One region of the Embleya sp. NPDC025285 genome, then DNA from elsewhere that is predicted to be linked to it. Evidence: riboswitches for the same ligand, from Rfam matches in the RefSeq annotation. Region 1 holds a riboswitch; each other region holds the start of a gene.
What was found. Region 1 has a riboswitch for cobalamin ahead of ACZ4FV_RS40405 (CoA-acylating methylmalonate-semialdehyde dehydrogenase). Riboswitches for the same ligand answer to the same signal wherever they lie in the genome.
Positions count from the first base shown of each region.

Region 2: it holds a riboswitch for cobalamin, as region 1 does, so the genes downstream of both, metE (5-methyltetrahydropteroyltriglutamate--homocysteine S-methyltransferase) here and ACZ4FV_RS40405 (CoA-acylating methylmalonate-semialdehyde dehydrogenase) in region 1, are expected to answer to the same signal.
Region 3: it holds a riboswitch for cobalamin, as region 1 does, so the genes downstream of both, ACZ4FV_RS13010 (cob(I)yrinic acid a,c-diamide adenosyltransferase) here and ACZ4FV_RS40405 (CoA-acylating methylmalonate-semialdehyde dehydrogenase) in region 1, are expected to answer to the same signal.

Region 1 covers NZ_JBVHLU010000093.1:13,352-21,242, forward strand. Annotated here, with positions in the region: gene ACZ4FV_RS40385 (hypothetical protein) at 1-125, shown strand, start outside; gene ACZ4FV_RS40390 (DUF1330 domain-containing protein) at 146-493, opposite strand; gene ACZ4FV_RS40395 (nuclear transport factor 2 family protein) at 696-1,073, opposite strand; gene ACZ4FV_RS40400 (hypothetical protein) at 1,341-2,177, shown strand; cobalamin riboswitch at 2,375-2,544, shown strand; gene ACZ4FV_RS40405 (CoA-acylating methylmalonate-semialdehyde dehydrogenase) at 2,747-4,246, shown strand; gene ACZ4FV_RS40410 (acyl-CoA dehydrogenase family protein) at 4,251-5,393, shown strand; gene ACZ4FV_RS40415 (enoyl-CoA hydratase/isomerase family protein) at 5,390-6,469, shown strand; gene mmsB (3-hydroxyisobutyrate dehydrogenase) at 6,466-7,392, shown strand; gene ACZ4FV_RS40425 (enoyl-CoA hydratase) at 7,389-7,891, shown strand, end outside.
Region 2 covers NZ_JBVHLU010000004.1:76,858-84,748, forward strand. Annotated here, with positions in the region: gene ACZ4FV_RS04165 (hypothetical protein) at 1-277, opposite strand, end outside; gene ACZ4FV_RS04170 (prenyltransferase/squalene oxidase repeat-containing protein) at 274-1,770, opposite strand; gene metE (5-methyltetrahydropteroyltriglutamate--homocysteine S-methyltransferase) at 2,191-4,515, opposite strand; cobalamin riboswitch at 4,673-4,894, opposite strand; gene ACZ4FV_RS04180 (flagellar hook-length control protein FliK) at 5,114-5,647, opposite strand; gene ACZ4FV_RS04185 (cupin domain-containing protein) at 6,148-6,519, opposite strand; gene ACZ4FV_RS04190 (low temperature requirement protein A) at 6,562-7,875, opposite strand.
Region 3 covers NZ_JBVHLU010000015.1:142,712-150,602, forward strand. Annotated here, with positions in the region: gene ACZ4FV_RS12995 (ABC transporter ATP-binding protein) at 1-350, opposite strand, end outside; gene ACZ4FV_RS13000 (DUF5708 family protein) at 624-818, shown strand; gene ACZ4FV_RS13005 (Ig-like domain-containing protein) at 1,021-1,566, opposite strand; cobalamin riboswitch at 2,221-2,345, shown strand; gene ACZ4FV_RS13010 (cob(I)yrinic acid a,c-diamide adenosyltransferase) at 2,404-2,997, shown strand; gene ACZ4FV_RS13015 ((2Fe-2S)-binding protein) at 2,973-3,791, shown strand; gene ACZ4FV_RS13020 (hypothetical protein) at 4,160-5,134, shown strand; gene ACZ4FV_RS13025 (phosphotransferase) at 5,223-6,008, opposite strand; gene ACZ4FV_RS13030 (hypothetical protein) at 6,052-6,339, opposite strand; gene ACZ4FV_RS13035 (HAD-IA family hydrolase) at 6,601-7,281, shown strand; gene ACZ4FV_RS13040 (L,D-transpeptidase) at 7,376-7,891, shown strand, end outside.

The sequences.
Region 1 (7,891 bases):
TGCAACGCCCGGACGAGCCGGCGCTGATGCGCGAGGCCGCCGAGAACCTGTGGCTGCACGGACCCGACTGGGACCACATCGCCGCGGACCTGACCAGGGCGGCGGACGCTCTGGGCACGGGCTGACCACCAGCCGAACCCGAGCGCTACTCGGCGCGCAGGGCCTCGCGCAGGGCCTGTACGGCGCCGCTCGGGTCGTACCCCTCCGGCACGCCCTCGATCAGGATGATGTCGCCCTTGATGTGCCGCGAGCGCAGTGGCGCGATCCTGCGGTACGCGGGCGAGTCCCACCAGGCCCGCGCCTCGGCGACCCCGGGGAAGCCGATCATCACGACGCTCCCGGCCCAACTGCCCTCCAGCACCTCGTGGGACGTGACGTGCACGAGGTAACGGCCGCCGTAGGGCCGGAAGGTGCCGGGGAGTTGTTCGATGTAGTCGGCGATCTCGGGGTGCGGGGCGGCGTCCTGCAGGTTGGCGATGATGTAGGCGGGCATGGCTACTCCTTCGGGGGGTCGATTCCACGAGCGGTGGGGGCATTGCGTCGGGGTCGCTGCCGGGCGACGGGCCGACGGGCAGCCGGTCCGGCAGGTGCGTTCGGGTTCCTCGGGGGACGCGGATCCGGGAAGGGAAGGGCGCCGCCCGGACCCGCGGTATGCGGGCGCGCGTCGATCGGTCCGGGCCGCGGCGGCCCGTGCGTCACAGACCGGCGGGGACCTTGTCGAGAAAGCCGTGTACGGCCTTGATCCGGCCCGTCGCATCCAGGACCGCGACGTCGAACCCGACGACCGGCGCCTCTGCGCCCTCGGGGCCGAGGTGCCACTGGAACCGGACGACGTCGTGGTGCCCGTCCACCGGGCCGCCGAGGGTGAACACCAGTCCGGCGAATTGGCCCTGGACCACGCCGATGAGGCCGGTGATCCCGTCGTGCCCGACCACGGCACCCAGCGGGTCGGTATACGTGGCGTCCTCGGTGAACGCGGACGCCACCAGCGCGCGGCGCTTGTCCGCGTCCGGCTCGTTCCAGCCGGCCAGGTAGTTCTCGACGGTGGCGGTGTAGTCGATGGCGGCGCTCATGGCGTCCGTCCTTTCCGGGTCGCTCCGCCGGGCGTGCCCGACGGGTTCCAGTGCTTTGTCCTGCGCGGTTCCAGTCCTGCTTTCCGCAGGTCAAGACGTTACGGACGATCGAGCGCCTCGGAATCAGTCACGCATCAGTACTTGCATCGGTATGCGACACCCCATGGGGCGGCGGTCCGTGCGGACAGGTCTGCCGGAAACCATCGGCACCGCATGTCGTCCGCGCCCGGTGACCCCCATACTCTCGTCGTGCGCATACTTGTTCGGGTGATTTTGCCGCTATCCCTCGCGGCCTCCTTCGCGGTCCCGTTTCTGCTGGTCCGAGGTCCCTCGGGGATCGTCGCGGGGCTGCTCTTGGGCTACCTGGCCTTCCTGGGGCTGGGAATGCACCAACGAGCCGGTGTGGGGTTGCCGCTGTTGCCTTCCAAGGCGGACCGGGTCGCGCTGAAGCGGAACGCGCAGGTGATCCGCGCGCTGCGTCGTGGTGACGTCGAGGGGGCGCACGAGCACAGCAAGGGCTTTCCCGACACGCCTGTGGGTCAGGCGCTCGGGGCCGTGTCCCAGTGCATGGTGCTCTTCGCGCGAGGACACGGCCCGGCGGGGGCGGAGGTCGTGCGCCGGTGGTCGGCGGCGCATCCTCGCGACGACGCGCTCGGCCGCATGATGTCGCACGCGCACACCGACTTCTCCGCGATGCTGCTGGTCCAGGGTTCGGCGGACGCGGCCGCGATGTTGCCCACACTGCGCCCCGCCGTGGCGGGTTCCGGGCGGGCCCATCGCCGCAGGGGCTGCGTGGCCGAGTTCGCCTTGGACCTGTACGAGGGGCGCGTGGAGCGGGCGGCGGCGCGGGCTCGCCGATGGCGTCGGCGCGCCGCACGGCAACGGAGTCGCTGGATGGGCGCCGAGTGCGAATGTCTGCTTGCGATCTGTTCGGCCGCCGCGGGCGACCCGGACGCCGCCCGCGCCGCACTGGCGAACGCGGAGCGTCTGGCGTACGCCCACCCGGCCATCGGACTTGCCCGCGCCCGAGTCGAGGCGTGCGCCGCTGCGGCGGTGCGGCTCGAACCCACCACGGCCGTCACGGAGCCGAAGCACATCCGATAGCCGCGCAGGCGGGCGCAGATCCCCCTCCGGCACGGCAAGGCACCGGCACCACACGTCGAACTTGCGCACGCGTGCACCCGCCGCCCCCGTTCCGGCGGTGACGTCCTCGCGATGCCCGGACCGCCACCTCGTCACGCTCCCGCACGCGATCAAGCTCGATCGGCGCTGGACTTACTAGGACGTCCGACTATATCGTCTTGAACTACAAGGTCCGCGGTGCAGGGAAGTCGGTGTGAATCCGGCACGGTCCCGCCACTGTGACCGGGGAGTGCGCTGCCGAGGCACCACGCCACTGGCGAAAGCCGGGAAGGCGGGCGGCGTGTGTCGATCCGGAAGTCAGGATACCGGCCGCGGGTATATCCGTGTTGTCCACGAGGATGGAGCAAACACGCATGACGCCGGTCTGCGCACTCGCCCCGGACGATCTTGCGAACGTCGAGGTCGTCGGGCTCGCCTGACCACCCTCACGTGCCACCCGACCTCGGCAACCCCGCTCCCCGAAGCGGCGGTTGCCGTGGTCGGGTCGTTGCCCCGCCTCCGGATCGCACCTGACGAGAGACAGGTCGTTCATGGTCCGCGAGCTTTCCCACTTCATCGGCGGCAAGCACGTCCAAGGCGCGTCCGGCGCGTTCGGCGACGTGTACGACCCCAACACCGGACGCGTGCAGGCGCGCGTCCCGCTGGCCGACCGCGCCGACACGCTGGCGGCGATCGCCGACGCCGAGCAGGCACAACCGGCGTGGGCCGCCTGGAACCCGCAAAAGCGCGCCCGGGTGCTCTCCCGATTCCTGCAACTGGTCGAGCCCGAACGCGATTCGCTCGCCGAGCTGTTGTCGGCCGAGCACGGCAAGACCATCGCCGACGCCCACGGTGACCTGCAACGCGGCCTGGAGGTTGTGGAGTTCGCCGTCGGCATCCCGCACCTGCTCAAGGGCGAGTTCACCGACAACGCGGGTACCGGCATCGACGTGCACTCGCTGCGCCAGCCGCTCGGTGTGGTCGCCGGCATCACCCCGTTCAACTTCCCGGCGATGATCCCGCTGTGGAAGATCGCCCCGGCCATCGCGTGCGGCAACGCGTTCGTCCTCAAGCCGTCCGAACGCGACCCCTCGGTACCGCTGCGCCTGGCCGAGCTCTTCCTCGAGGCGGGACTGCCGCCGGGTGTGCTGAACGTGGTCAACGGCGGCAAGGAGTCCGTCGACACACTACTGGAGGACCCGCGCGTCCAGGCGCTGGGCTTTGTCGGCTCGACCGCGATCGCCGAGTACGTGTACACCTCGGCCACCGCGCGCGGCAAGCGCGCCCAGTGCTTCGGCGGCGCCAAGAATCATCTGATCGTGATGCCGGACGCGGACCTCGACCAGGTCGTCGAGGCCCTGATCGGCGCCGGATACGGCTCCGCGGGCGAGCGCTGCATGGCGATCTCCGTCGCGGTTCCGGTCGGCGCGGAGACCGCGGACGCGCTGGTGGCCAAGCTCGTCGAGCGCATCGCCACGCTGCGGGTGGGCCCCTCCCACGATCGCGACGCCGACTTCGGCCCGTTGGTGGGTCGGGACGCGCTCGCTCGGGTGCACGACTACCTGGACATCGGCGTGCGCGAGGGCGCGAAGCTGCTCGTCGACGGCCGTGACGTGCGCGTCCCCGGCCACGAGGACGGCTACTTCGTCGGCGCGTCGCTGTTCGATCACGTCACGCCCTCGATGCGGGTGTACCGCGAGGAGATCTTCGGTCCGGTCCTGTCGGTGCTGCGCGCGGCCGACTACGAGGACGCGCTGCGACTGGCGAGCGAGCACGAGTACGGCAACGGCGTGGCGATCTTCACCCGCGACGGCGACACCGCCCGCGACTTCGGTCGCCGAGTGAACACCGGCATGGTCGGCGTCAATGTGCCGATCCCGGTACCGGTGGCCTACCACACGTTCGGCGGGTGGAAGCGGTCCGGATTCGGCGACCTCAACCAGCACGGACCCGACTCGATCCGCTTCTACACCCGGACCAAGACGATCACCTCGCGTTGGTTCTCCGGTGCACGCGAGGCCGCGAGTTTCACCATCCCCACGATGGGCTGACCCGATGAGCACCCTCACCGAGGATCAGCTCGCGATCGTCGAGACGACGCGGGACTTCGCCCGCGAGCACCTCGCCCCGCACGCGATCGAGTGGGACCGCACCAAGCACTTCCCCGTCGATGTCCTGCGCAAGGGCGCCGACCTCGGTCTCGGCGGCATCAACGTCCGTGAGGACGTGGGCGGTTCGGGTCTGAGCCGACTGGACGCCGCACTGATCTACGAGGCGTTGGCCGGCGGTTGCCCGAGCATCGCCGCCTACTACTCCATCCACAACATGGTCGCCTGGATGATCGACCGCCACGGCAACGCCGAGCAGCGCCACAGGTGGCTCCCGGACCTGTGCGCGATGCGCGGTCTGGCCAGCTACTGCCTGACCGAACCGGGCGCGGGGTCCGACGCCGCCGCACTGCGCACGCGCGCGGTGCGCGACGGGGACCACTATGTCCTGCACGGGGTGAAACAGTTCATCTCCGGCGCCGGGTCCTCGGCGGTGTACGCGGTGATGGCGCGGACCGGCGGGGACGGCGCCGACGGGATCTCCGCGTTCGTCGTGGAAGCCGACTCACCCGGGCTGTCCTTCGGCGCGAACGAGCTGAAGATGGGCTGGAACGCCCAGCCCACCCGCCAGGTGGTCCTGGACGGCGTGCGTGTGCCGGTCTCCCACCGGCTGGGCGCCGAGGGCGACGGCTTCCGGATGGCGATGGGCGGCCTCAACGGCGGCCGGATCGGTATCGCCGCCTGCTCGCTGGGCGGCGCGGGGGCGGCCCTCGACGCCGCCGTGGCTCACCTCACCGATCGGGAGGCATTCGGCGCCAAGCTGATCGACGCCCAGGCGTTGCGTTTCGAACTCGCTGATATGGCAACCGAGTTGGAGGCCGCGCGCACGCTGGTCCGGCACGCGGCGTCCTGCCTGGACCAGGGCGATCCCGCCGCGCCGCAACTGTGCGCGATGGCCAAGCGGTTCGCCACCGACACCGCCTTCTCGGTGGCCGACCGCGCGCTGCAACTGCACGGCGGCTACGGCTACCTCGCGGACTACGGCATCGAGAAGATCGTCCGCGACCTGCGGGTGCACCGCATCCTCGAAGGAACCAACGAGATCATGCGCGTGATCGTCGCGCGCGGACTGATCGGAGCGACCCGATGACCTCCACGACGGAGCAGGAAACGGTACTGACCCGCCGTCAGGCGGGCCTCGGCCGGATCGTGCTCAACCGGCCCCGGGCGCTCAACGCCCTCACCCACGCCATGGTTCGCGGGATCGACGCCGCGCTCACCGCGTGGGAGCACGACGAGGACGTGCGACTGGTGGTGATCACCGGCGCGGGCGAGCGTGGGCTGTGCGCGGGTGGCGACATCCGGGCCATCCACGCCGACGCCGTCGGCGGCGGCACCGGCAGTCTGGACTTCTGGCGCGACGAGTACCGGCTCAACGCCCACATCGCCCGCTATCCCAAGACCTATGTCGCGGTCATGGACGGCATCGTGATGGGTGGCGGTGTCGGTGTGTCCGCGCACGGCGGCCTGCGGATCGTCACCGAACGCTCGACGATCGCCATGCCCGAGACCGGCATCGGGTTCGTCCCCGACGTCGGCGGCACCCACCTGCTCGCCCGCGCGCCGGGCGAGTGCGGCACCCATCTGGCGCTCACCGGTTCGGCGATCGGCCCCGGCGACGCGATCGCCTGCGGGCTCGCCGACCACTTCATCCCCTCGCACCGGCTCGACGCGGCCCTGGAGGCGCTGGCCGGCCGCGACAGTGGCGAGGTCGTGGCGCGGTTCGCCGAGCCGGCGCCGGGCGGTGAACTCGTCGAGCGGCGTGGGTGGATCGACGCGTGCTATGCGGGCGACAGCGTCGAGGAGATCCTCGAACGCCTCGAGGCCGATGGGGAGCAGGCCGCGAAGCAGGCCGCCGAGCACATCCGGGCCAAGTCGCCCACCGCGCTCAAGGTCACCCTGGCGAGCCTCCGGCGGGCTCGCGAACTCGCCTCCCTGGAGGCCGTGTTGGATCAGGAGTACCGGGTCTCGACGGTGGCGCTGGGCACGCCCGACCTGGCCGAGGGCATCCGTGCCCAGGTGATCGACAAGGATCGCGCGCCGCGCTGGTCCCCCGACACGCTCGAAGCCGTACGGCCCGAGCAGGTCGCCGCATTCTTCGAACCGCTGGGCGCACGCGAGTTGGGCCTGGCGATCTCGCCCTCGACCGAGGAGGCCTGCCGATGAGCACCGCGATCGCATTCGTGGGATTGGGCAACATGGGCGGCCCCATGGCCGCCAACCTGGTCGCCGCCGGACACCGGGTCACCGGGTACGACCTGGTCCCGGAGGCGCTGGAGCGCGCGCGGGAGAGCGGTGTGCGCATCGCGGCCTCCCCCGCCGAGGCCGTCGCGGACGCGGATGTGGTGATCACGATGTTGCCGAGCGGGCCGCACGTGTTGGCCTGCTACCGGGGTTCCGCCGGCTTGTTGGCGGCGGCGCCCGCCGGTGCGGTGTTCGTCGACTGCTCCACCATCGACGTCGCGGACGCACACGCCGCGCACGAGGCGGTGGGCGCCTCCGGACGCCGGTCGCTGGACGCGCCGGTGTCCGGTGGGGTGGTCGGCGCGGTCGCCGGAACGCTCACCTTCATGGTCGGCGCCGCCGACGAGGACTTCGCCGCGGTCGAGCCGGTGTTGACCGCGATGGGCCGCCGCGTCGTGCACTGCGGCCCTCCCGGCGCCGGGCAGGCGGCGAAGATCTGCAACAACCTGATCCTGGGCGTCACGATGATCGCGGTCAGCGAGGCGTTCGTGCTGGGCGAGCAACTCGGGCTCTCCCACCAGGCGTTGTTCGACGTGGCCTCCGCGGCGTCCGGTCAGTGCTGGGCGCTGACCACGAACTGCCCGGTGCCCGGGCCGGTTCCGGGCAGCCCGGCCGACCACGATTACCGGCCCGGGTTCGCCGCGGCCCTGATGGCCAAGGATCTGCGGCTGGCGGCGAACGCGATCCGGGCCGGCGGGGTGTCCGCCGAGCTCGGGCTGCACGCGGCCGAGGTGTACACGGCGTTCGCCGAGAACGGCGGCGCCGAGCGCGACTTCTCCGCCGTCATCCACTCCATCAGAGACCACGCCGACACCGGCGCGAACGAAGGAAACCGCACCACATGAGCGACTACGAGACCATCCTGCTGGAGCGGCACGACCGCACCGCGGTGATCACCCTCAACCGCCCGAAGGCCCTGAACGCCCTGAACCTCCAGGTGATGGCCGAGGTCGTCGACGCCGCGACCACGCTCGACCGCGATTCCGACATCGGCTGTCTGGTGATCACCGGGTCCGCCAAGGCGTTCGCCGCCGGCGCCGACATCAAGGAGATGCAGCCCAACGACTACATGGACGTCTACCTCGCCGACTGGTTCTCCGCGTGGGACCGACTCGGCGAGGTCCGCAAGCCCACCATCGCCGCGGTTTCCGGCTACGCGCTCGGCGGCGGATGCGAACTCGCCATGCTGTGCGACATCCTCCTCGCCGCCGACACCGCCGTGTTCGGCCAGCCGGAGATCAAGCTCGGCGTCATCCCCGGCATCGGCGGCTCGCAACGCCTGACCCGGGCGGTCGGCAAGGCCAAGGCCATGGACCTGTGTTTGACGGGCCGCACCATGAACGC
Region 2 (7,891 bases), on a different contig from region 1:
CACCGGCGATCTCGATACCCGCGTTCTTCAGCGCGGCGTGACCGGTGGCCTGGTCACCTCGTGCGCAGCGCACGATGGTCGTGCCGCCCAGTTCCTGGAAGTCGATCACCACCGTCACACCGTTGGCGTCCGGGCAGTAGCCGGGGGTGCCCTTGGAGGTGTCGACCGCGTGCGCGGTCGGCGCGGCCACGGTGACCTGGGCGGTGGCGGGCAGCGCGAGCAGGGCCAGCGCGGTGACCACGCGGGCTGTTCGGCCGCCACTCCCACGGCGCCTCATGTGCGCTTTCCGTTCGTGCGCCGCGCGCCGGCACGCACGGCGAGGCCGGTGCCGACCAGTCCGAGGGAGAGCATGAGCAGTCCGCCGACCTGGGCGCCGGTTTTGGCGAGGCTTCCGCCGCCGCCCTTCGTGGTGCCCCCACCGCCCGAGCTGCTCGTGCCGCCCGACACCGAGCCGCCGGTGCCGGCGGTGGTGGTCGTCGCGGACGCGGTGATCGACGCGCTCGCGGTCTGGGTGAGCGAGGTGGTGGGTGTGCCGGACGTCGACGCGGACGGCGTTTGGGACCCGGTGTGAGTGGCCGAGCCGGTGGGCTTGGGGGTGCCGGAGTCGGTCGGCTTCGGCGAGGTCGAGGCGGTGCCGGTCGGCTCGGTGGGGGCCTTGCCGAGGTCACCCAGCGGGACATCGGCCAGCACGAGCAGGGCCTGCGGGGTCGCGCGGCGCCATTGGTCGCGCTGGAAGTCCGGAATACCCTCGGCCTGGGCCGAGGTGAGGGCCTCCGCGTTGTAGGCGATCGTGCCGATCTCCTTGTCGGCGGCGCCCGCGTTGTCCTTGGTGATCTGGTGCTTGACCACCCACGCGGCGGCCTTGTCCGCCTCGGCCCGGTAGCCGGCCGCGTGCAGGGCCTGGCCGGCCAGGCCGGTGCTGTTGGTGTTCGATGCCGCGGTGGGTCCGGAGCCGCCGAACGAACCGTCCTCGCGCTGCTCGGACTTCAGCCAGTCCACGCCCTTCTTCGCTGCGGCCGCGGCGCCGACCGACTTGCTCTCGGTCGCCGCCGAGAGCAGCGCCTGCACGGCCATGCCGGTCGAGTCCGGGTCCAGCACGGTGGTCGGGGTGTCCTGGCAGGTCGAGCCGGTGCTGCCCAACTGACCCGGATACAGCCGGAATCCGCCGCTGGGGCACTGCTGCTTGATCAGGAAGTCCACCGCGCTCTGCGGCACCCCGCCGCTGCGGGCCAGACCCAGCACGGCCAGCGACTGCCCGAACGCGTTGCTCGAGTCGGGACTGCCGGTGAGCTTGTCCCGGATCCGACCCGCGTCGTCGCCGGCGTCCGCCCCGGCGATCAGGTCCAGCGTCTCGGCGCGCATGTCCAGGCCGCCGAACCTGGTCGGATCGCGGTCGGCGATCACGGCGGCGAAGAGCACCTTCGCGGTGGCACCCGCAATCCGCGAGCCGGGCATGCCCCACTCCTCGGCGCTGTTGTACTTGCGGATGTTGGCGGCCACCGCGTCCGCGGCGGCCTTGACCGCGGCGGGCTGTGAGCGGGTGGCCGACAACGCCATCATCGTGTCGATGGTCAGGCCCCAGTCGGAGCCGGCGAACCCCGGTATGCCGCCGTCGACCAGTTCCCCGGCCTGCCATTTCGCCGCCGCGACGGCGTTGTCGGCGTGCGGGTTCGCGGCGTCTGCCGACGCGGAGAAGACGGGAGAGGCCGCGACCAGGACCGCGCCGCAGACCGCGACGGCGCCGGTGTTCCTCACGGTGAGCCAGGACATCGATGGGACCCTTCCGAGACCAACGCGTCCCGGGAGCCGACCAATGCGGGCATCGGTCGGGCGTCCGGGCCTCAGCGTGTAGTCCACGACAGCTGGAGCCTTCAATTCGTACGCACCCAGGCATTCCGACTCGCGGCGGCCTTTCGGCCGCCGCCTACGGTTGCGGGTCAGTGCCGGACTTCGACCGGCTTCCCCTGGGTTTCGAACTATGAAGTTGAGGGTGCCGACACACGTCGGCGTGTGGAGCATACGGAGCATTCCGGCTGTCGGACAACAGCACGAGCATGCGATCAACGGTGCCGTGCGTCACCAACCGTGAGCCCGCGGTGGACAATCGCACGCCGTTCGGGCACGCATGGCCGCCGCGACGACCCGGACCGCCGGGGCGGGGCGTGCCTTCCCCGCCCCGGTGGTCTCGACTCAGGACGCGGCGTCGGGGAGCGTCGCCCGTACCCCGCGCGCCGCCGCCACCAGGTTCTCCAACGAGGCGCGAACCTCGGGCCAGCCGCGGGTCTTGAGGCCGCAGTCGGGGTTGACCCACAGCCGCCCGGCGGGGATCGCGGTCAACCCCTCGTGCAGCAGAGCGGTCACCTCCTCCGCACTCGGGACGCGCGGGGAGTGGATGTCGTACACACCGGGACCGGCCTCGCGCGGATAGCCGTGGGCGGCGAGCTCCCGGGCGACCTGCATGTGCGAACGGGCGGCCTCCAGGCTGATCACGTCGGCGTCGAGGTCGTCGATCGCCTGCACGATGTCGCCGAACTCGGCGTAGCACATGTGCGTGTGGATCTGGGTGGCCGCGCGCACGCCGGAGGTGGTCAGGCGGAACGACTCGGTGGCCCAGGCCAGGTATTCGGCGCGGTCCGCGGCGCGCAGCGGCAGTGTCTCGCGCAGCGCTGGTTCGTCCACCTGGATGACCGAGCCCCCCGCGGCCTCCAGGTCGCGGACCTCGTCGCGCAGCGCCAGGGCGACCTGCCGGGCGGTGGTTCCGAGCGGCTGGTCGTCGCGCACGAAGGACCACGCGAGCATGGTGACGGGGCCGGTGAGCATGCCCTTGACGGGGCGGTCGGACAACGACTGGGCGAACGAGCTCCAGCGCACGGTCATCGGCTCGGGACGGGAGATGTCGCCGGCCAGGATCGGCGGGCGCACGTACCGGGTGCCGTACGACTGGACCCAGCCGTGCCGGGTGGCCACGTATCCGGTGAGTTGTTCGGCGAAGTACTGCACCATGTCGTTGCGTTCGGCCTCGCCGTGCACCAGGACGTCGATTCCGGCCTTCTCCTGGAAGGAGATCACGTCGCGGATCTCGGACTCGATGCGTTCCTCGTAGCCTGCCTCGTCGATGCGTCCGGCGCGCAGGTCGGCGCGGGCGGTGCGCAGCTCGCCGGTCTGCGGGAAGGAGCCGATCGTGGTCGTCGGCAGCAACGGGAGTCCCAGGTGGGCGCGTTGGGCCGCGGCGCGCTCGGCGTAGGGCAGGCTGCGCCGGCCGTCCGCGTCGGTGACCGCGGCGGCGCGGGCACGTACGGCGGGGTCGCGGGTCAGGGCGGAGGTCTTGCGCGCGGCCAGGTCGGCCCGATTGGCGGCGAGATGGGTCGCGATGGTGTCCGTGCCCTGGCCCAGGCCGCGGGCCAACGTGACGATCTCCTCGGTCTTTTGCCGGGCGAAGGCGAGCCATCGGGAGATCTGCGGGTCGATGTCGCGCTCGTCGCCGGCGTCCAGGGGCACGTGCAACAGGGAGCAGGACGCGGACACGTCGACGCGCTCGGCCAGGCCCAGCAGGGTACCCAGGGTGGCCAGCGACCTGCCGAGGTCGTTGATCCACACGTTGCGCCCGTCGACGACGCCGGCGACCAGGCGCTTGCCGGGCAGTCCGCCGACGGCGGCCAGGGCGTCCAGGTTGGCGAACGCGGCTCCGGTGAAGTCGAGGGCGAGCCCCTCGATCGGCGCCTTGGCCAGGATCGGCAACGCCTCGCCGAGGCGGTCGAAGTACGAGGCGACCAGCAGCCTGGGCCGGTCAGTGAGCGCGCCGAGGTCGCGGTAGGCGCGTGCGATGGCGTTGAGTTCGGCGAAGCTGCGGTCCTGGACCAGCGCGGGTTCGTCCAGTTGCACCCACTCGGCGCCGGCCGCGCGCAGGTCGGCGAGCACCTCGGCGTACACCGGCAGCAGTCGATCCAACAGGGTCAGCGGCTGGAAGTCGGCCGCGACGCCGGGCGCGGGCTTGGCGAGCAGGAGGTAGGTGATCGGGCCGACCAGTACGGGGCGGGCGGTCAGGCCCTGTGCGATGGCCTCCTCGAACTCGGCGACCTGCTTGGCGGAGTTCGCGGAGAACACGGTGTCGGGGCCGAGTTCGGGGACCAGGTAGTGGTAGTTCGTGTCGAACCACTTGGTCATCTCCAGCGGCGCCACCTCCTGGGTGCCGCGCGCCATCGCGAAGTAGCCGTCCAGGGCGTCGGCTTCGACGGCCGCACGGTGGCGGGGCGGGATCGCGCCGACCATCACGGTGGTGTCCAGGACGTGGTCGTAGAGCGAGAAGTCGCCGGTGGGCACCTCGTGTACACCGGCATCGGCGAGCCGATCGCGGTTGGCGCGGCGCAGTTCGGCCGCGGTCTCGCGAAGCCCGTCGGCGGTGACCCGACCGGCCCAGTAGCCCTCGATGGCCTTCTTCAACTCCCGGCGCGGGCCCTGTCGGGGGTAGCCGTACACGGTGGCGCGGGTTGCCGCGGCTGCGGACTTGGTGGTCACGGAACTCTCCTTCGCGAGTTGTCTCCGGAATCCCGGGACGGATCGAGGGCGCGAAGGGATGGCAAGCCGCCGGGGCGTTTCGGCGCTGTCGCGCACGTGTGCCACCGGGGTTGTCCGCCGACCCGCCCACGAGGTCACCGAGATCACCGTGTGCCTCGTCGGCACACGGGCAGTGGCAGGTCTTCGGACTCGTGGGCGCGTCCACCGAAAGGGCGGACTCCTACTGGCCGTCGCTTCCCGGGCCCGTCCTGGGGCCCAGTGCTGTTGACGGCGGTCGTTCCCACTCACCGCTGCGGGGCAGTCCCGGATTCACACCGGGTTCCCTCTTACGACGCGCCTGCCTGGCGGGCAGGGCGAACCGACTGCGTCCGTCAGCTTAGCCGGCGATGGGCGCGTCCGGCAGGCGAGTCCACCCGGTGGACGGTGAAACGACGTACGCGCGAGGCGGATGCCGCCGCCGGCGCCGATCGGGCAGGCGTGCGCGGTCCGTTCCCGGCGTTCGTTCCGACCGAATCACGCGCGTCGGCGATGACCGGCGGAACGAACGCGGTCGCGGAGCCGAGGACGACCTCGCTTCGGATCCGACGCCGGGTCGGCCCTACGGGCGCGTGGGGGCCACGCGCGGGGGCGGATTGGTGGTGGACGTCTTGTCCTTGGAGAAGGACCAGCCCTCGAAGCTGCCCAGCGGGGGCTTTCGGTTGGTCGCGCCCCACGAGCTGTAGGTCCAGGTGCCGTTGTTCGGCGCGTGCCAGTACGACCAATACGCCGACGCCGGAGGGGTGTTGACGCAGGGCTCGGTGTCCGTGCCGGGCTTGCCCTCGATCCGGCAGATGAACGCCTCGCCCCACCGGTTCGTGCCCTGGATCTGGAAGCCGGCGTTCTTGAGCGCGGCCAGACCGGTGGCTTGGTCGCCGGGCGCGCAGCGGGTGAGCGTGGCGCCGCCGAGTTCCTGGAAGTCGACGATCACGGTCACCCCGTTGGCGTCCGGGCAGACGCCGGCGGAGCCCTTGGTGGGGTCGATGGCGTAGGCGGCGGGTGCGCTCACGGTGATCTGGGCGGTGGCGGGCAGCAGGAGAAGGGCGAGTGCCCCGACCAGCCGGCCTATTCGAGCCTTGTTCCCACGAGATTTCACGTGCGGATTCCCTTCGTGCGACGGGCGTCGGCACGAGCGGCGGAACCGATGCCGCCCGGGCCGAGCGATGTTCCTCACAGGACCGCCGACCCCGGCATCGCGCCGACGAGACACCGCCGGACGTGAAATCCGGGCTTCAGCGTGCAGTCCACGACAGCTGGAGCCTTAAACTCGTACGAATCCAGGCATTCCGACTCGCGGCGGCCTGTCGGCCACCGCCTACGGTTGCGGGTCAGCGCCGGATTTCGACCGGCTTCCCCTGGATTGCGAACTATGCGGTTGTGTCGCCGACCCGGACAGGGTCGGCTTGCGGAGCGTATGAGATGAGCTGCTCGTCGTACAACAGGTCGCGCGAGCAATGCACGGTGCCGTTCGTCACCGCGTGGGAGGCGCCGCCCGGAAGGCGCCGGCCGAAAAGCGTCGGCCGGAGAGGCACCGCCCTGAAGGTCGGCCGACACGGTGGCCGGCCCTGTGGTGGGCCGCGGCGCCGGCGCCGCGGCTCAGGTGGGTTCGCCCACCCGATACCCCGGCACGGACGGCCACCGCACCGTGAGCACCACCGACTCCTCCTCGGCCGCCCAGGAGTGGTCGACACCGCGACCCCACACCACGTAGTCGCCCTGCTTCGCCAACAAAACGCTGCGGCCCGGCAGTTCGACCCGGAACCGGCCGCTGATCAGGATCAGCAGCGCGGTCCGCGCCTCACCGCTCACCCACTCGGCGCGCGCGTCGCCGGGTGGGTGGACACCCCACTTGATCTCCACCGCCTCGCTGTGCCGAGGGTCGCCGACGTCCTTGAAATGGCCGAGCAGCCAACCCCGGTCCAGCGCCGCGTCCGGGCCCGCGTTGCCCACGTACACGCTGTCGTTCATGGCCGGGGACGCTAGCAGAGCAGGCTCCCCGGCCCCAAAGGGTCAGCCGGCCGAGGTCACCTGCCGCGCGTCCGGCTCCTCCGCCGCGCGGACCTGGCGGAGGTGGTCGGACACGGTCATGATCGCGAGGAGCGCCGTGGCGACCGCGAGTACCGCCCAGCCCGTGCCCGCGACGGACGCGACGAGGGGTACCGCCACCACCGCGGTGACGATGTGTCCCTGGACCGGGCCGGTGGCCAACACGAAGCGGTGCCACGCGTGACCCGCCAGGAAGGTGGCCAGGCCGGCCCCCAGCCACCAACGGTTCGTGTCGCCGCCCAGGTGATGGATGGCGTCCGAGATGCCCGCCGCGATCAGCACGATACCCGCGATCATCACCGCGTGGGCCAGGCCGAACGCCACGTAGCCGAGCATCTGGCGACGCTCGACCGACGCCTCCGACATGGCGCGCACGGTGCGTTCGTCGTCGCCGCCGAAGTAGGTCCACCAGATGCCGGTGGCGACCGCGATGCCGAGCAGGATGCCCCCCGCAAGCTTCCAGTCGACCGGTCGACCGCCCGCTCCGATGCCGACGGCCACGACCGATTCGCCGAGCACGATCAGGATGATCAGGCCGTGCCGCTCGACGAAGTGGTGCGGCTCGACCACGAAGCCGCGGATCCGACCGATCACCATCGACAGGTACATCACCACCACGGCCGCCACCCAGCAGGCCCAGGTGCCTGCGTCCGGCAGGTGCGGCGCGACCAGGATCAGCAGGCCGCCCGCCGCGTTGAACGGCGCGAGGCGCAGGATCCCGGAGCGGGCCGAGGGTTCGGACGCGGTCAGGAACAGCGCTACGTGCATCCCGACGGCGACCAGGAACGCGAGGCCGAATGCCCAGCCGTCCGGGTCGAACGCGTACGGAAGGTCCAGGCCCATCACGAAGAACGAAGTCATCGTGAGCGCCAGCAGCAGCCGGACCACCGTCGCGTCGGGACGGACCGCGTTCGTCAACCAACTGAACGCGCCGAACATCCACCACATCGCCGCCAGCGGCAACATGCCCTGGAGCAGCCCGGTCCAGCCCGGGTGCGACTCCACCTGGTGGGTGGCCTGAGTGAGCACGAAGACAAAGACGAGGTCGAAGAACAGCTCGATCGGGGTCACACCGGTGGGCCGCTCGTTCTCGGCCGGCGTCTCGATCGGGTCGTGCGGGAGTTCGAGGGGAATCTCGTAGCCGAGGTCGAATTCGGGTCCGGGCGTGGCTGCGGGTTCGGGTACGGATCCGGCCGGCGGCGTCTTCGCGGATGCGGACTGCGCCGGTATCGAGGCGTCGATCCGATCGGGTTCACGGGGTGTCGAGGAGGGGCTCATGCGTTCGCTTTCGTGT
Region 3 (7,891 bases), on a different contig from region 1:
AGCAGGTTGAACGCCTGGAAGACGAAACCGATCCGCTCCCGACGGAGCCTGGTCAGCGCGTTCTCGTTCAGCTCGGCGAGGTCTCGGCCGGCCACCGCGACCGTGCCCGACGTGGGTCGGTCCAGGCCGGCCGCGCAGTGCAGGAAGGTGCTCTTGCCGGAGCCGGACGGACCCATCACGGCGGTGAACGACCCGTGTTCGAAGGCGAGGGTGACCCCGTCGAGGGCGGCGACCTGGGCCGAGCCCTTGCCGTACACCTTGCGCACCGCGTCGAGCCGGACGGCCGGTGCCCCGGCACCCTCCCGCTCGTCCCCGATCGTGTGTCGTGGCCGTGTCGGTCGCCCGCTCACGTTCGTCCCTCCGCCGTTCCGGCCGCTCCCCGTTCACGGCACCGGATCCACGCTAGGAGCGTGCAACGGGCGTGCCCATGGGGCTGGCCGCCCTCCGGGGGTGGGGCCCGCCCCCATTCCCGGAGGCCCCGACGAACCCACCGGCCGCGGCGAACCCGGACAGGGCCTAGGCCGAAGTGTGTACGCCGGTTCGTTCCCGCGGAGGGCGTGCCGGGCCGGGGCCCGGACCTAGCCTCATAGCCGTACCCGCAGGTCGAGTGGAGGAGGAAGACCGTGGCGAAGGCACGCGGCTCGTTGACGGCCGGCCTGTTGAGCGCGGTGGTGGGCGGAGCCCTGAAGCTGTTCGCGGACGACGTGGACACACCGGTGGTCGCGCTCGGGAAGATCGGTGTCGTGTTGCTGATCGTCGGCATCGCCGAGCTGCTGTACGGGCTCTACCAGCTCACCCAGGAGGCCCGGAAGGGCTGACCGGGGCGACACCGGCCGGACCGAGGAGGCCCGGAGGGGCCGATCGGGGTGACGAGCCTGGGAAGGGCCATCAGACCGAAGAACCCCGGAGCAGCCGATCGGGGGAAGAGCCCCGGAAGGGCGATCAGACCGAAGAACCCCGGAACAGCCGCCGATCCGGGCACGGAACCCCGAACGGTTGATCGAAGCGACCCGGGTCCGCTCAGCCGGGCCGCCGCCGGCCCGGCCGCCGGTGGGCGACGAAGGCCAGGACACCCGCCCCGAGCAGGGCCGAGCCGAGGAAGGCCACGAGCAGCGACCCGCCGCCCGGATCGATCCCGGCGCGCGGACGCGCCGCCGACGCGGCGGAGGGCGCGCGGAGTTCGTCGACGCCGCGATGGACGCCGAGCTTGCCCGCCCGGGTCTCGACCGGCCGGCCGGACGCACCGGGGCCGGCCGCCACGTCGATCCGCACGCTCGCGGTGGCCTCGCGGCCGAGCCGGTCGACGATCGTGTAGCGAAAGTTGTCGCGTCCGGTGAAGCCCGGCCCCGGCGTGTACCGCAGCACCGAATTCGCGTCGCCCCGCTCGTCCGGCTGGAGCACCAGGCCGTGTTCGGGATTGGTGTACGACAGCACGACCAGCCCTTCGCCGGAGTCGCCGGCCAGGACCGGGACGTCCACCGACTGCCCGGCGCGAGTGCCCACCCGATCGGCGACGGCACGCGGGACGGGTGGCAGGTTCGGCTCGGGCTGGTCCCTGGACCGCACCCGGTCGCCGGACCCGACGGGGCGCCCGGCGCCGGCGCTCAACAGCGATGCGGATGGGGTGGGGCCTGCCGTCCCCGCGCCGAGGGGTCCGGCGGGCGGGGCGGTATGTCCCGACCCGGCGTCGAAGTCCGCAGCGGAAGGAGTCGGTCGCGCCGAGCCGGCATCGAAGAGCGGTACGGAGGAGGCGAGATGCATCCCCTCGGGGCCGAACCACCCCGCACAGGCGGCTGGATGCCCCGACCCGGCTCCGAACAGCGACACACAACACGCCAGGAGCACGCCCGCTCGACGTACCCGACCTACCCGACCCACCCGACATGCCCGACCCACCCGACGCGTCGGACCGGCTGGTTCAGGTGTTCCGGACACCGTGGACACGCATACCTCCGGCACTGATTTCCCGGCACGGCCGGATCGCGGATCGACTCACCGGCACCCTCCGGCGCCCGTCGGCACCCTTCGGCGCCGATACCGCCGGGCCGACGCCGGCCGAGGGAGCCGCTCTCGGAATCCGATCCTGGGCTTTACCCGCGCCGGTCCGGGGCTCGGCGCGCGGACCGGCGGCAAGCTTCACCCGCACGCGTGGTCCGGATCCGACGGTGGACCGGGCCCGTCGCGCGTGTCATGGTGGGAGGCGCAAGGCGACGGCGGTACGAGGAAGCCGGTGTGAATCCGGCGCGGTCCCGCCACTGTGATCGGGGAGCGACTCCCGAACCGGCCACGGCCCCGAGACGGGTCGGAAGGCCGGGAGGAGCGATGATCCGAGAGCCAGGAGACTCACGTCGTCGCCACCTCACCAACCGGGGCGGATTTCCCCGAGAGAGGCCGGTGCCGACCATGTCCTTGGTTTTGAGCCGGATCTACACCCGTACCGGCGATGCCGGCACGACCGCGCTGGGCGACAACTCCCGTACGCGCAAGACCGATCCGAGGTTGGCGGCGTACGCCGACACGGACGAGACCAACGCGGCGATCGGGGTCGTGCTCGCGCTCGGCGACCCGCAACCGCAGACGCGCGCGGTACTGGCGCAACTGCAGCACGACCTGTTCGACGTCGGCGCCGACCTGTGCGCGCCGATCGCCGAGGGGGACACCCGGCTGCGGATCACCGAGGCGGACGTGGCCCGGCTGGAGGAGCACTGCGACGCGTTCAACGCGGAACTGGCCGCGCTGCGTTCCTTCGTACTGCCCGGCGGCAGCCCGGCCGCGGCCCTGCTGCACGTGGCCCGCACCTCGGCCCGACGTGCCGAGCGCTCGACCTGGGCGCTGATCGAGGCGGACGAGCGGGCGACGGCAGGCGGTGCCGCGACCGTCAACCCGCTCACCGCGCGCTACCTCAACCGGTTGTCCGACCTGCTGTTCGTCCTCGCCCGGCGGGCCAACGCCGACGGTGCGGGTGATGTGTTGTGGCGTCCGGGCGACAGCCGCTGACCGGCGGGCGGTCGCGGTCCCACGGCGGCGGGCCGCTGCGCCGGCTCGCCGACGTGGGGCCCTACTTCGAGCTGCGGACCGGACCGATCACCGACGGCGCGGGCTTTCGGCCGTTGGCCGAGCTGTACGACCCGGCCGCGCCCGCCGCGTGGGCGGCCCGGGTGGAGCACGTACGGGCCCGGCTGCGGACCGAGGAACCGCGTGTCGCCGCGTCGATCCTGTATCTGGGCGTGGCCTCGCGGCTGTGGTCGGTGGCACTGGGTGCGGCGGTGCTCGGCCGGGTGGTGCCCGACCTGGATCCGGCCCGGACGTACTGGCGCTTCCCGGACGCCGGGCCGGTCGAGTTGTGGGCGCCCGATCCGGAGCCGGCGCCGGTGCCGGACGATCGCTCGGGGATCGAGCAGCTGCACGACGCGGTGCTGGTCGGGCATCTGGTGCCGCTCGCCGGGGCGACCCGAGCGGTGGTGCCGGTCGCCGAGCGGCTGCTGTGGGGCAACGCCGCGTCGGCCCTGGTCGGCGCGGCCCGCGTGTTGCACCGGCACCTGGCTCCGACCGAGCCGGAACTCGTGGCGACCACACGCGTGTTCGCCGACGGCCTGTTGGCCGCAGGCCGGTTGCGTGGAACCGGCCTGCACGGTGCGCTCGGCGCGTTCCGCCGCACCACGTGCTGCCTGTACTACCGGATCCCCGGGGGCGGTACGTGCGGCGACTGTGTCTTCCACGACAAGCCGCCGCGGCCGGCCCGGACCCGGATCGGGTCGTCGGCATCGGGTTTTCGGGGGAACGCGGGCTGAGCACCGTCGGCCTGCCCGTTCGGTTCGCTCGGGGCACCGGGAACCGTGTGTCGGGTCCCGCGCGGAGCGGCCGATCGGGTGAATCGGTCGGACACGCCGAGCCGCGCATCCGGGTGACATTCCCGGATCCTCGGCCCGGTTGTTTCTAGCCTCGGCCACGAGACACCGAATCCGGCATCGACGAATGCGAACGCCGGGGCCGTGTCCTCGGTCCTGCCGGGTCTGCGCCCCCGGCAGGATCGGGGAGACGGCCCCGGCCGTCGAAGGCCCGCCGAGGACGAATGACCGGGCGCCCCCGGGGCAGGCGCCAGGCGCGGTCCTCGGCGGTGACGCGAGGACATCGAGACCGTGAAGAGGAGTACGCACCGATGAGTACCCCAGGCCGAGACTCCGGCGGCAGGTCCGCGTCGCGCGATCCCGACGAGGTCGCCGCGTTCCCGACCGTCCTTCCCCCCGCCGTCGAATCACCCACGCAGAGCGCACTCCCGCAGCAGGAGCCGACGCTGAGCCGCAAACGTGAGCAATTGGATCACGCGGTGGAGGAGTTGACCCAGGCCGAGCCGCCCGAGACGGTGCACCGCAAGGTGGGTGAGGCCGCGGAGCAGGTCGGCCGAGGAACCGACCGTGCCGCGGGGCGGGCCCGACGCCGGGCCGAACGGCTCGAAGCGGCGGCCGGCGAAGCCGTCGAACAGGCCGCGGGCACCGTCCGCGACCGGGCCGGGGAGGCCAAGGACGCCGCCCGTGACCGGGCCGGGCAAGCGAAGGACGCCGCGCGGGAGGGGGCCGGGCAGGCCAGGAAGGCCGCCCGCGATCGGGCCGAGCAGGCCAAGGACGCCGTCCAGGACCGAACCGAGCACGCCAAGGACGCCGCGCGGCAGCGGGTCGAGCAGGCCAAGGAGACGGCCCGACACAAGACCGCGAAGGCCAAGGAGGCGGTCGGCCACCGCGCCGAAGAGCTCATCGAAGCGGCCGGACACCGCGCCGAGCAGGCCAAGGAAGCCGTCGAGCACCGGGCCGGAGAGCTCAAGGAAGCGGCCGGACACCGCGCCGAGGAACTCAAGCAATCGGCCGGACACCGCGCCGAGGAGCTCAAGGACGCGGCCGTGCACAAGGCCGGTCAGGCCCGCGAGCTGGCCGGTGACCGGGTCGGACACGCCAAGGACCGCACCGTCGAGGTCGGACACACCGCCGGCAACCAAATCTTCGACCACACCCCGGACCCGCTCCGGCACGCGACCCTCACCGGCTCGGCGGAGATCCGCCGGCGCCCGGTGCCGGCCGCCGCCGCCGCGGTCGCGACCGTGCTCGTCCTGATCTGGGCGATCCGCAGGTCGCGCCGCTGAATCGACCGCACCGACCGCCCGGCCGCACCCGCTGCCCCGGCCGCCCCGACCCTCGGGCCGGTGCGCCGGGCGCGGCAGGGAACCCGGATCAACGGCCCACCGCGTCCTCGGTCCACTTCCGCAACATCCGCCGGGTCGCCGCGTCCGCACCGGGTCCGTACTTCGCGGGCGCCGTCGCCGCGATCGCGATCCGCACGTCCGCCTCGGCCCGTTCCGCGCCCCGCGCGTACTCGGCCGGCAGCGTGGCGTCCAGGGTCGCGGCCAGCTCGGGATCGGCCGCGTGCGCCAGGATCAACCCGGTCAGGTCCTCACCCGGCAGCCCATAGCCCGCGTGCGACCAGTCGAGCAGTACGACGTCCTCGTCGCGCGCGATCAGGTCCACCGGCCGCAGGTTCAGATGGCAAGGCACGTACGGCAGTTCGAGGGTCCGGGCGGCCAGTGGTCCGACCGGCGGCGGGCGCTCGAACAGCCAGGAGGGCCCGGCCGGTCGGGGGACGGCCTGCGCGGCGCCGAGTCGCCGGGCGAAATCGGCCCACCGGGTGACGTTCCACGTGGTTCCGGACCGCCCGCGCACGAAGTCCAGCCACAGCGCGACCGACCCGTCCTCGCGCGGATCCGCGCGCAGTCGCCGAGGCGCGGTCAGCCCGAAGTCGGCGTAGACGCTGTGCGCGAAGCCGCTCTCGTACGCCTCGACCTCCCGGGCCCAGTAGCGCGGATTGGCCGCCGCGGTGCCGTCCGGTGTCGCGAGCTTGAGGACCGCGTCCGTACGGCTGCCCAACACGTGCCACACGTCGGCGTGTGTGGACAGCGGTGTGGCGCCCAGCGGGGAGCCCAGTTCGGGCGGTACGGACTCGATGCGCACCGGCGGCGGCACGGCGGACTCACTCAGGGTCGGCTCCGGGACGGGGGACCGGCGGTCAGCGGAAGACCGGGGCTCGGGGCGGGCGCCGGCGGCCGATGTGATGCCGGTAGGCGAGCAGCGAGGTCGAGCGACGGGCGTGCCGCGGTCGACCCGATCGCACGGTGTGCCCGGCCGGCCGGGGCACGGTGGGCAGCGGGGTCGGGATGGCGGCCGCGGCCACCGCGGCGGGTTCGACCGCCGGTCGCGCGGTGGACGGCACGGGCACGGGCAACGGGGTCGGCGGCGGCGGGGTCAGCGAGCCCAACATGCGGTCCTCGAGCCAGGAGAGCCCGGGTATCAGCAAGAACATCACGATCGGTGCAAGCAGAGCGAGGACCAAGTACATGATTGCCGCCTGGGGGTGAGCGCGTCCGGGCCGTAGTGAGCACCTAGCCGGTGACGATCAGCGCAAACGTGACAGTTAGGCAACGAGGGCCGTTGACCCAGGTCCGAAGATGATCGATTTCGATCAATAGCTGAGCCATGTGGGTGATCGATCAACCCGACGTGATCATGAGCCGGGAAGGCCTCGACGCTCCGCCGCCGTTCCTGACAGCCTGTTCGGATGGCGAACGACGGCACCACGCTCGACTGTGACGCGATCCTGTTCGATCTCGACGGAGTGTTGGTGGACTCCCATCCGCTGATCGAACGCATCCTGCGGGCGTGGGCGGCCGATCGCGGCGTGGACCCGGACGCGGCGGTCGCGGCGTCGTACGGCCGCCGCGACATCGACCTGGTGCGCGTGGTCGCCCCCACGCTGGACGCCGAGGTCGAGGCCGGGTGGATCGTCGAGCGCGAGGAGCGCGAATTCACCGGCATCATCCCGATCCCCGGTGCGGCCGGGCTGCTCGCCGCACTGCCCGCGGCGCGTTGGGCCATCGTCACGTCGGGCACCCGCAAGGTGGCGAGCGGGCGACTGCGCGCGGCGGAACTGCCCGAACCGGTGTACATGGTCACCGCGGAGGACGTTCGCGAGGGCAAGCCGGTCCCGGAGGGCTACCTGCGTGCGGCCGGTCTGCTCGGCGTACGACCGGACCGCTGCCTGGTGGTGGAGGACGCGGAGAGCGGTGTGCGGGCGGCGGAGGCGGCCGGGATGCGTTGCCTGGGCATCGGTGCGGCCCTGGCCGGGGGCGAGATCGGCGCCGCGTTGGACGCGTGGGCCGCGGACCTGCGTCCGGTCGATCCCGAAGTGGTCACGGCAGGACATGTCCGGCTGAACATTCACCCGAATGGGTCAAACTAGGGACGCAACCTCTGGGGCCCCATCCGCGTCTACAAGGGAGCACGACTCGGGGAACACTCCACATTTGGGTTTGGGTCGGGAGAGGCACCACTCGATGAAGAAGACTCGTATATCCCTCGCGGTCACCGTGACGGCGATCCTGGCCTTGTCGGCCTGCAACTCCGGCTCGTCGAGCGATTCGACCGCGAAGGCCGGTGCGCAGTCGCCGCTGCCCGTGACCTCCTCCTCCGCACCGGTGACGCCGGCGCCCGAGAGCACCGCCCCGACCTCGGCCCCGCCCACGAGCAGCGCGCCGAGCAGCGCCACGCCGTCGGCGAGCCAGAGCACGGCCAAGCCCGCCACCAGCAGCAAGCCGCCGACCACCAAGCCGCCGACGAGCAAGCCGCCGACCACCAAGCCCGCCCCGCCCAAGCCGCAGGCCGGACTGGACGATCGGTGCCTGACCGGCCGGGCGATCTGCATCGACAAGCGCACCGACCGCCTCACCTGGGTGATCGACGGCAAGGCCCAGTACTCGACCGACGTACGCTTCGGCTCGGCCGAGACGCCGACCCGCGAGGGCGCGTTCAGCATCAACTTCAAGAGCCGCGACCACGTTTCGACGCTGTAC